Regions from separate parts of the Lysinibacillus sp. EB106-09-02-XG168 genome, predicted to be linked through region 1. Evidence: riboswitches for the same ligand, from Rfam matches in the RefSeq annotation. Region 1 holds a riboswitch; the other holds the start of a gene.
The links. A riboswitch is a leader RNA that binds a small molecule or an ion and turns the genes downstream of it on or off. The one in region 1 is predicted to bind S-adenosylmethionine.
Positions count from the first base shown of each region.

Region 2: linked by a shared signal. The riboswitch ahead of metA (homoserine O-acetyltransferase MetA) and the one ahead of AC3WSO_RS20020 (methionine ABC transporter ATP-binding protein) in region 1 are both predicted to bind S-adenosylmethionine.

Region 1 is NZ_JBYTDN010000003.1:3,936,363-3,942,149, forward strand. It holds gene AC3WSO_RS20010 (MetQ/NlpA family ABC transporter substrate-binding protein) at 1-19, opposite strand, end outside; gene AC3WSO_RS20015 (methionine ABC transporter permease) at 127-795, opposite strand; gene AC3WSO_RS20020 (methionine ABC transporter ATP-binding protein) at 785-1,813, opposite strand; SAM riboswitch class I at 2,296-2,400, opposite strand; gene AC3WSO_RS20025 (thioredoxin family protein) at 2,463-2,765, opposite strand; gene AC3WSO_RS20030 (toprim domain-containing protein) at 2,782-3,123, opposite strand; gene gcvH (glycine cleavage system protein GcvH) at 3,323-3,703, opposite strand; gene AC3WSO_RS20040 (arsenate reductase family protein) at 3,865-4,221, opposite strand; gene AC3WSO_RS20045 (acyl-CoA dehydrogenase FadE) at 4,973-5,787, opposite strand, start outside.
Region 2 is NZ_JBYTDN010000003.1:2,489,241-2,495,027, forward strand. It holds gene AC3WSO_RS13040 (GerAB/ArcD/ProY family transporter) at 1-734, shown strand, start outside; gene metA (homoserine O-acetyltransferase MetA) at 873-1,808, opposite strand; SAM riboswitch class I at 1,961-2,071, opposite strand; gene AC3WSO_RS13050 (nucleotide excision repair endonuclease) at 2,266-2,637, shown strand; gene AC3WSO_RS13055 (TrmB family transcriptional regulator) at 2,719-3,504, opposite strand; gene AC3WSO_RS13060 (TSUP family transporter) at 3,630-4,412, shown strand; gene panF (sodium/pantothenate symporter) at 4,678-5,787, opposite strand, start outside.

The sequences.
Region 1 (5,787 bases):
CTGCTAATAATTTCTTCATTTTATTGCACTCCCTTTTAACTAATTTAAAATATGTTAGCGGTATAAAACCGAAAGAACCTTTTTGATGTTCGTAGCGAGATACGCTTTTTTGTCATTAGCGCCTTTTTAGCGTTTATCTGTTTTGGCTGTAATTAAGTCGCCAATCCATTGAATAATAAATACTACTATTAAGATTAATATAGTCGCCATTAAAGTTACATCTTGGCGATTGCGTTGGAAACCATCTAAGAATGCTAAGTTCCCTAGACCACCTGCACCGATAATACCTGCCATCGCAGTATAGCCCACAAGTGCTACAGCCGTTACAGTAAGACCAGAAATAAGCGCCGGTAACGATTCGGGAATTAATACTTTCCAAATAATCGTTGACGTTTTAGCACCCATTGAACGAGCCGCTTCAATAACGCCTTTATCGATTTCACGTAATGAAATTAATACCATACGCGCATAAAATGGTGCAGCTCCGATAATTAGTGCCGGTAAAGCCGCATCTGCGCCACGAATTGTGCCGAGTAAAAATTTTGTAAACGGAATTAATAAAATAATCAAAACGATAAATGGAATCGAACGGAAAATATTAACGATTGAGCCTGTTAAAAAGTTCACCAGTTTATTGGCCCATAGTTGGTTTGGACTTGATAAAAACAATAAGATCCCAATTACTAATCCAAGTATAAATGTGATCACTGTAGAGATTGTTGTCATGTACAACGTTTCATACGTAGCTTCCCACATTTTTTCCCAGTCAACATTCGGAAAGAGACTAGTTAGCATTGGCAATCACCTCCGTTTGTACTTCGACTGTATGCAAGTAGCTAAGTGCAGCTGCAACATTCGACTCTGTGCCTTCAATTTGTACAATAAGTGTACCGTACGCGCCATTTTTCGTTTGCGAAATATTACCATGCACTATACTTACTTCTACATCACACTTTTTCACAAGATGTGAGATGACAGGCTGCTCTGTTTTTTCTCCTACAAAGATTAGCTTTACAAGTTGTCCATTAGGGTAATTTGCTTTAATTTGTGCCACAGTTTCCTGTGTTTCCTTCGTATTTGTAATTTGAGAAACGAATTTTTTTGTAATGTCAGCTTGTGGCGCTTGGAATACTTGTAATACTTCACCACGTTCTACAATTTCTCCAGCTTCCATAACCGCTACACGGTGGCAAATTTTACGAATTACGTGCATTTCATGTGTAATTAATACGATTGTTAAACCTAGTCGTTCATTAATATCGACCAGTAAATCTAGGATAGCATCTGTTGTCTCCGGATCGAGTGCGGATGTTGCCTCATCACATAACAATACTTCTGGATTATTAGCAAGTGCACGAGCAATGCCTACACGTTGCTTTTGTCCCCCTGATAGTTGTGATGGATACGCTTTAGCACGTCCGTCTAAACCAACTAGTGTGATCAATTCTTTCACACGTGCCTCACGTTTTGCCTTTGGAACACCTGCGATTTCTAGTGGGAAAGCAATGTTTTCAGCAACAGTTCGAGACCAAAGTAAATTGAAATGTTGGAAAATCATACTGACCTTTTGTCTAGCATTTCTAAGCTTTTGCCCCTTTATGGATGAAAATTCCTGATTGTTAACCGTTACCGTTCCTGATGTAGGCTTTTCTAAACCGTTTAACAAGCGAATCATTGTACTTTTACCAGCGCCACTATAGCCGATAATGCCATAAATTTCACCTTTTTCAATAGAAAGGTTGACGTCTTTAACTGCTGTTAATTCGCCATTCGAGGTTTTGTATTTCTTCGTAATATTTTGAAGCTGAATCATAGCGAATTCTCCTTTTCTTATATCAATTGTGCCACGGCATAATTGTGTCTGGAATCGGCTTTGTGCTTAGGCCTGCAGATGTTTTTTGTGCGAAAGCGTAGTGCTAACGCAGCGGCAGCAACACGGGGGCCGACACGATGTCGGTCATTTCGGTAATGCCACAGGACGTGGCGTTTTTACCGATACAGGTCAGTTAGCTGTTACCCATGGATGCGATGGTTTTAGGCTAACATCCCCTAAGAAATCCTTTTCGATTCCATGACATCCGCCGTAGGCTTTAGGCCAACAAATGTTTACTGTGCGAAAGCGAAGCGTCAGCAACAACATGACGTTGGTCACTCAGTCGTTGCCACAGGATGTGGCGTTCTTAGACTGAGCTCCTCTATTTCAGCGGGTGTTCGGACATCCGCTGAAAGAAGTAAAAAAACCCCTTCAACTATAGACAAGTAGAAGGGGTCACGTAACTTATACGCTGAACCGTTCTCTCATCTTTCAAAGATAAAATCTTTGGGTGATTTGGCACCTTTTCACTTTGTGATGGTTGCCGGGCTTCATAGGGCACTTCCCTCCGCCGCTCTTTATAAGAGTTCGATATATTTATATTTTTTAGTATATTCGTACTTTACCACGTGAGTAAAGTTCCGTCAATTTATTTTTTTAACAATTCGTATAAATACGGTACGGATTGAAAGGCATAAACCTTTTCCGTCACTTTTCCGCCTTCACATACAAGTAAACACGGTACACTTTCGATTTTATTATGATAAGCGATTTGCTCAATAAAATTAATATTCGCTTTACCAACCTGTAGCTGTGGCAGCAATTGCTCAACAACCGACATCATTTTCGATGCAACTACACACGTTCCACACATTGGTGTATATAAATAAAAAGCAGCCTTTTCACCAGACTGGATAGCCACGTCCCACTGCTCTTTTGACCATTCTTCCATCTTTTTTCACGCAACCTTACAAAATATATTCATTATGGATTGAGAAATGTGCACGAAGCAAGATCGCCGCTAACACCTTTCTCGGAGTTGTCTCTACTTCCTTATATGTTGGCATTGTACGTAAATGCTCAGCCTCTGGATAATGTCTGTCCATTAATGCTCGTAGCTTATCACCCGATGTATCTGCATCAAAAAATGTATAAAGCTCACAGCCTTCATATGGATCAAGTAACTCTTCTAATTGATGCACACCAATTGTACCATTCGTGCAAAGTATTTTAACATGTTCATTTAAAATAGGTTCAATTTGAAGCTTATCCGAACGGCCTTCGACAATTAAGCATTTCCCCTCGAACATAACGCCACCCCCGTTTAGACATATCCCTTATCATTATTATATCAATAAATCTTGTCATTGATACTGTTAGACACTTATTGTTAAGGGAATATACTTTCATTCACCCTCATCCACTATGATGGCAGAATGGATGAAGATAATAAAAAACGTCGGTAGTTTCCGACGTTTTTCTATTACAGGCTTGTCTTATAAGCTTGTCTTATTCTGCAATCATTTCATCGTATTGCTCAGCTGTCATAAGCTTTTCAACTTCTGATGCATCAGCAGGCTCTACAACGATCATCCATGCTTTTTCATATGGTGATTCATTAACGAATTCTGGGCTATCTTCTAAATCTGCATTTACTTCAACTACTGTACCTGAGATTGGTGCATATAATTCAGAAACTGTTTTTACAGATTCTACGCTACCAAATGGATCATCTGTTTTGATTTCGTCGCCAACTTGTGGAAGTTCAACGAAAACGATATCTCCAAGTTCAGATTGTGCGAAATGAGAAATACCGATACGTACTTTTCCATCTTCTACTTTAACCCATTCGTGCTCTTCAGAGTAACGTAAGTCTTTAGGTGTGTTCATGCAAAAACCCCTCCATAAATATGTAATATATTCACTTTCAGTGTGCCATACTTCTTCCATAAAAACAAGAATCAATTATGCCTTGTTCATCTCAACACCTATAGAGGTGAAGACTTCTGATTTGACGCTTCGCTTTCGTTACATAAAACAATTTAAAAGCGTTATTTCCAAGCTTGCTCAAAATCTGATTCTTTAAACCCTAACGTAACTTTTTTTCCATCAGTTACAATTGGACGTTTAATTAACATACCATCTGAAGCAAGCAGTTCAAGTTGCTCCTCTTCAGTCATTTCAGCAAGCTTATCTTTCAAGCCAAGCTCGCGATATTTCATACCAGAAGTATTAAAAAATTTCTTTAAAGGTAGTCCACTTACTTGCCATAAGTTTAATAGTTCGTCCTTTGTTGGCGGTTGTTCGACAATGTGTACATCTTCATATGAAACTCCATTGTCATTTAGCCATTTTTGTGCTTTTTTACAAGTAGTACATTTCGGATATTGAATAAATTGAATCGTCATTTAAAGGCTCCTCTACTATCATTTTAGGAACTACATTTTCAGTGTATCCCTCATTTTCTGTAGTATACCATCATAACCGTTTCGAACCAAAGAAACTCATCGTATTAAAGTGTATGGATGATTTCCGTTCCGGCTGGACGCTTTCCTGGGGGCGTCCGATGAGCCGCTTCGCTGCGCTGCAGGGTCTCATCTGTGACACTGATTCCCAAGGAGTCGCCCAGCCTCCACTCCAATCAACCTATTCATATAGCGTGTATTACATGTTTCTCTAATTTAGAGTAATAAAATCAAACTTTAGCAAAAGGATTTTTCTGTACGAAAGTGGAGTGCCAACGTAACGATAGCAACAAATGTATCCTGCGCGAAAGCGAAGTGACAGGAACAGATGTACAATCGCCTTCACTATTCTGATTGATTATGATGAGTAGTCATAGAGCCCTCTTTTGACTTACATAAAATTTATTAAAGTTCTTCGGTATTGTTGATTGGAGTGAAAGGCTACTCGACTCCCGTGGGAAAGCGAGACAGTCGAGACCCTGAGGCCAACATGATGTTGGTCACGGAGGCATTGTCACAGGACGTGACGCATTTAGCCTTCGTTCCTTTAGCGAAGGAAGCGGCTCGACGCTCGCCCACAGAAAGCGAGTAGCCTGGAACGGAAATCCCCCCTCGTTTTGCAAGCGCTATACTTTATTTCCAACAAAAAACCTAGCTATCTCATCTATGCGGATAGCTAGGTTAGTCTGCTACATTAAACTACATATTTTTCTGCTTCAATTAATTTAACAGAAGCTTCACGTTTCTTCGCGATTAAGTTGTATGGGTTGTTGCGAGTTAATTTACGTAGTGCAGACAATGTCATGCGTGCAGCGTCGCCGTCTGCTGAAGCAAGAATCGTATCTTTTGCTTCTTTTTCAATTTCTGCAAATGCTTCTTGGCAGAAGATTTGAGTGTACAGTAATTTTTGATGAGCTTTTTCAGCACCGTCACGAGCAATCGCTTTTTCTGTACGCAATACTGCAGATTCCATAGCAAATAGTTGGTTTGCGATATTTGCAATCTTCACTAATACTTCTTGCTCCTGATCAAGCTTCGCGCCGTAGCGTTGTGCTGCTAAGCCAGATGCTAATACAGCAATTTTCTTCGCATTTTTCACAAGATATTTTTCCTGTGCTAGCGGCTCTGTGCCTACATCCTCAGGCATTAGCATAAGTAGCTCTTGTTGTAAATTTTGAGCAACTTGTAGTAACGGCAATTCACCTTTTATTGCCTTTTTCATAAATGTACCTGGTACAATCATGCGGTTAATTTCATTTGTACCTTCAAAAATACGATTAATACGAGAATCACGATAAATGCGCTCTACTTCGTATTCAGCCATAAAGCCGTAACCACCGTGTAATTGAACCGCTTCATCCGCAATGTAATCTAAAGTCTCAGAACCAAATACTTTAGCAATAGAACATTCAATAGCATATTCAGCAATTGCACTAGCAATCACTTTCCCTTGCTTTTGCTCATCTGGGCTTAGTTGACTTAAGCGGTCCTCAAATAAGCCTACTGTAC
Region 2 (5,787 bases), 1.4 Mb from region 1:
TGTATTTTTATGCTGCCGTTATCGGGATTGCACAATTATGTAAAATTAAAAATCATCGACCGCTCATTTTTCCACTCGGCATGATTATCCTTGGAATTTCACAAATTGTTCATCCGAATATTATTCATTCAGATATTTACAATAGAGATATATGGCCTATATTTTCCTTGATTTTAATGATTTTATTACCATTACTATTATTAATTGTCGCCAAGATTCGTAAAATCAATGGTAATCAAGGAAATAATACGCAATGTAATAGTAGTTCGCAAAATCAAAATGGAAATACAACACAGAGTGATAGTAGTAGCAATGGCGGGAATGCTTCTCAAGGTACAGGTAGTAGCAATAATGACAATTCTGCTCAAAGTACGAGTAATAACAATAATTCTACTCAAAGCGATTGTAACGGCAATGGTGGTAATCCTTCTCAAAATACAGGTAGCGACAATGGCGGTAACGCTTCTCAAAGTGCAGGTAGTAACAATAATGACAATTCTGCTCAAAGTGCAAATAGCAGCAATATCGATAATTCTACTCAAAGTGATAGTAACAGCAATGGGGGGAATGATTCTCAAAGCACAAGTAGCAGCAATAATGAAAATCCTGCTCAAAGTGCAAGTAATAGTAATGCCGAAAATACTACACAAAGTAAAAGTGAAAACGATACCGGAAATTCTACACAGAATGATAGCGATACCGGAAATACGCCAAACAGTGATAAGAATAAATAATCGCCAGACAATTAACAGCAGTCTGGTTATTGCCAAAAGCAAAGTGGCTCATTGGACGCCCCTGTAAAGCACCAAGCCGGAACGGAGATGAGTAAAATGATGACCCTAAAATATCAAGGTCATCATTTTTCTAAGGCATTAAATATGATATTCAATTTGATCAACAAAATCCCATTCATATGGTGTTTCTTGATAAACATAGTAGTTCAACCAGTTCGAGAATAACAAATGTGTATGGGCACGCCACGTATTAATCGGTTCATTTGCTGGATCATCATTAGGGAAGTAATTCACCGGCACCTCAATATCTAATCCTTTCGCAACATCGCGACTATATTCATCCGCTAAAGTTGTCGCATCATATTCAAGGTGACCAGTAATCATAATATTTTTATTGTCTTTAGATTGCACAATGAAAACACCAGCATCTTCTGAATAAGAGAGCAATCGTAAATCAGGGTGGTTACGTACTTCATCAATCGATACAGACGTATAACGAGAATGTGGTGCCGTAAACAAATCACTAAAGCCGCGTACTAAATCAACTGTTAAATCCGTAATGACATGAGAATATACACCTGAGCATTTAGCAGAAAGCCCAATTTTGCCAATATCGTAATGATGGTATAACGCTGCCTGAGCACCCCAACATATATGTAGAACCGATGTTACGTTTGTTTTGGACCAGTCCATAATTTCTGAAATTTCCTGCCAGTAGTTCACTTCTTCAAACGGCATTTTTTCTACTGGTGCACCCGTAATAATCATGCCATCATAGCGACGATGACGAATCTGATCGAACGTCGTATAAAATAATTGTAAATGTGATTTACTAACATTTTTCGATTCATGCGTAGCAGTATTCAAAAATGTAATATTCACTTGTAACGGGGTATTCCCTAATAAACGTAGTAATTGCAGCTCTGTTTTTTCTTTTTCTGGCATTAAATTAAAGATTAAAATATTTAACGGACGAATTTGTTGAGTTTTCGCTCTATCCTCTTCCATTACGAAGATTTTTTCCTCACGTAAATGTTCTCCAGCTGGTAAGTTTTTTGGAATATTAATTGGCATCTTGCATTCCCCTCTCTTATATTTCTCTCTGTTAACCCATTATTGGCCTTAGTCTCCATACATAGGCCTTGCGTAAAGTTTTTTTTCGATGAAATTAAAAAATCCCCCTCATTCCATTTGAGATAGAATGAGAAGGATTTTTACCACGTTCACTCTTATCTCTCAAAGGACAAATCCTTTGATGGAATTAGCACCTTTCTAACTTTTGTTAGAGGTTGCTGAAGCGTCATCGGGCCAAATCCCTCAACTTCTCTTGATAAGATTATTTAATTAAGAAGAATTGTAACATGAACAATTAAGAATATCAACAATACATAGAATATTTTGTTATTAACCATGCATGTCATACCGTAATTTGTTTAAAACTAATATTGAAGCTAAGTCCATATATTTTATGGTAAACAAGCTGTAATTATGTTAACATATACCTTTAGTAACAGAGAGGAACGTGAAAAGTTTGATTAAAATTGATTTTCCAAAACCAGATTTAGTAATTCGCCAACGCGAACAAGATTTAAAGCCAGGTGATGTACCAATCACACCGTATTTCGGTTTTATTGATTTCCATAAAATCACACGTGAAAATGGCGGCATTTTCTTATTCTACAATGAACAGAATGAACTATTATTTGTCGGTAAAGCACGTAAAATTCGTCAACGTATTAAAAAGCATTTTGAAGACAATGTGTCACCGATGAAAAATCACCGTGATGAAGTTTTCAAAATTGAAGTATATGAAGTAGATGATCCAATGGAACGTGAAATTTACGAAACATACGCGGTTAATACATTCCGTGCTAAATATAATGTTGATAAAGTTTTTTATTAAGATAAAAAATCTTATATAACAAATAAAATAAGAATCTACAAGCCATCTGTACATGATGGCTTGTAGATTCTTTTATTATTTTCACTCTACAAAAAAAGCTTTACGCTCTTTAGTAATCCATTCCTCAAGCTCCATATCATCATCGCGCTTTAACAATCGATTGACAAGCACATCATGCCATATATAATCCTCTAGTAAATAAATATGCACAGGGTCATTTGTTATAAAAGCCGTTTCTTGATTGGACGGTGAGTGACCATAAATCATCTCTTGACCATCTACAGAGAGAATGAACCAATGTGGTGTGGAAGCATTTCTCGTATATTGAGTAATGCGATGCTGGTCAATCGATGCAACATTTTCATCCACATACAATGTAATGCCATGAACCGGAATACGCTGAGAGACCTCATGTATATCTTCTCGCAATTTTTCATACATATCTTCCCACATTGATAATAATATTTTTTTCTCCGCTTTTTGTAATAACGACTGACAATAATTGACGATTGCTTCTTTTCCTTTTAGCATAACAACCTTATGCTCCGCTTCCTGCTCTTTTACTTCTAATTTTTCTAATTGATCACTAATCGACGTGAAATTCGATTGCCAGCGTTGTTCAACTTGTTGTAAAAACACAGCAACAGGAATGGAAGAGTATGTCGTTTGATCTGCAGTTTCTTCTTTCAGTACTAACCCTTTTTCAACAAGTACATTAAGTATGTCATATATTCTTGCACGTGGGATACCGGAGTTTTTACTTACTTGATAAGCACTAACATGACTATTTTGTACGAGTGCCGTATAAGCTTTTGCTTCATATTCTGTGAATCCCAGTTCTTTTAATTGGGCGATTAATAATTCCATCGAATCCCTCCATTTCCTCTATTATAGTTGAAGGGTATGAAGATACGCCAACGAAAAAATTAGTCTTTACAGCTACACGAAATTTAGTTACTATTTCAGTAGTAACTATTTAAAGAGGTGTAAACATGCTATTTGAAGTAGATTTAAATGTAGTCATTTTATTAATATCTTTTGGATTTTTAGCAGCCTTTGTAGATGCGGTCGTTGGTGGCGGTGGCTTAATAGCATTACCCGCCCTCATGTTTGCAGGTTTAAATCCAGCAGCAGCCGTAGCAACCAATAAGCTTGCTGGTACAATGGGGTCTTTAACATCAACCATTTCCTTTTATCGTTCTGGTCAGCTAGAAATACGTTCGGTTATCAAATACTTCCCTTTAGCTTTTATAGGATCCCTTTTTGGTGCATGGACAGTACATTTAATAAACCCTGAATTACTAAAACCGCTTATGCTAATAATGCTTACTGCTGTTGCAGTCTATACAATCTTCAAAAAAGACTGGGGTTCAGTAGCTTCGGTCAAAAATTTAAAGTTTACGCACTTAGTTTTATTCATGCTATTGTTATTTAGCATCGGTTTTTATGATGGATTTCTTGGTCCAGGAACTGGCTCATTTTTAATTTTCAGCTTTTTACTAATAGGCTTCGATTTTTTAAAGGCAGCAGGAAATGCCAAATTTTTAAACTTAGCAAGTAATTTTGCAGGCCTTTTAATGTTCGCCTACTTAGGTCAAATTCATTTTGTCTACGGTTTACTGATGGGTGTAGCTCAAATTGCCGGTGCATTTGTAGGCTCTCGTATGGCGATTAAAAAAGGTAGCGGCTTTGTTCGCGTATTGTTTATTATCGTAACGATTACATTGCTCACTAAAAATGCTTATGATTACATAAAAAACGCCGTAGATATCTAGCTCTACGGCGTCTTTGTTTTTTTGGGCATTCTCTCCTTCATTTCGGAGAGACTTTTCGTCGTTTCAGTAGTTCTTTCTACGATTTTCGGGGTTCTATCCGTCGCTTCGCAGGGTCTTTCCATCACTTTGAACGTTCTATCCACGATTTTGGACGTCTATCCACGTTTTCGAGGGTTCTATCCACGATTTTGAATAGTCTATCCGTTGCTAATTGTCTACAGTAAAAAAACGCCGTAGATTTTCAATCTCTACGGCGTTTTATAAGTCAAATAAACAACTTTTCATCTTTAAATTTATGACTTGTTAATAAGCTAACAATAATAAATATCAATAAGGAAGCGACAATTGGAATTGTCACAGTATGCATGCCAAAGACAGAAGGATAAAAACGATCAATGATAATATATAAGGTCATCCCTGAAATCATTGACGCAATCGCACCATATTTATTGGCCTTTTTCCAATAAAGTCCTAAAACGACGGTCCAAATAAAGACTGCCTCTAGTCCTCCGAAAGCAAATAAATTAAGCCATACTAATAAATCTGGTGGATTTAGTGCAAAAACGATAACCGCTAAACCAATCACTGCTGTAACAATAAAACTTGCACGTTTAATTTCCGTATCATTTGCTGTTGGCTTTATATAATTTAAGTAAATATCTTTCACTACTGTTGAGCTTACAAGCATCAACAACGCATTAACTGTAGACATCGTTGCTGCCATCGGTGCTGCTAATACTATACCAGCTAAAAATGGCGGTAAAACCTTTAATGTTAGCAGTGGCATAACTTTATCACCAATCTCAATACCTGGCATCACAGGTCGTGCTAAAACACCAATTAAATGCATACCAAACATGATTGTCCCAATGGCAATAGTGCCAATGATAATGGCTAAATGCATGCTTCTTGAATCTTTGTAGCTCATCGCACGAACAGCGATTTGTGGAAGCCCCACCACACCAACACCGATCAAAATCCAAAATGTAGAAACGTATAATGGCGTTAATTCACCTTCAGCTCCAAATGGAGACACAAGATTCGGATTCTCAGCGACAAGCGAGGCCATAATATTATCGATTCCTCCGCCAGCGATGATTGTCCCAATTAATAAAATAACTGTTCCGATTACCATAATCGAGCCTTGCACCGTATCCGTCAATGCTACAGCGCGGAAGCCCCCAATGATCACATAAACTAACACGGAAATCGCAAAAATAAACAGTGCCGTTGTGTAGTTTAAGCCCGTTAATGACTCAATTAATCGAGCACCACCTACCCATTGTGCCATCATGGCAGAAAATAAAAAGATGATGATACTAATGGCTGATAAAATGACTATGGCATGACTTTTATAGCGCTCTCGTAAAAAATC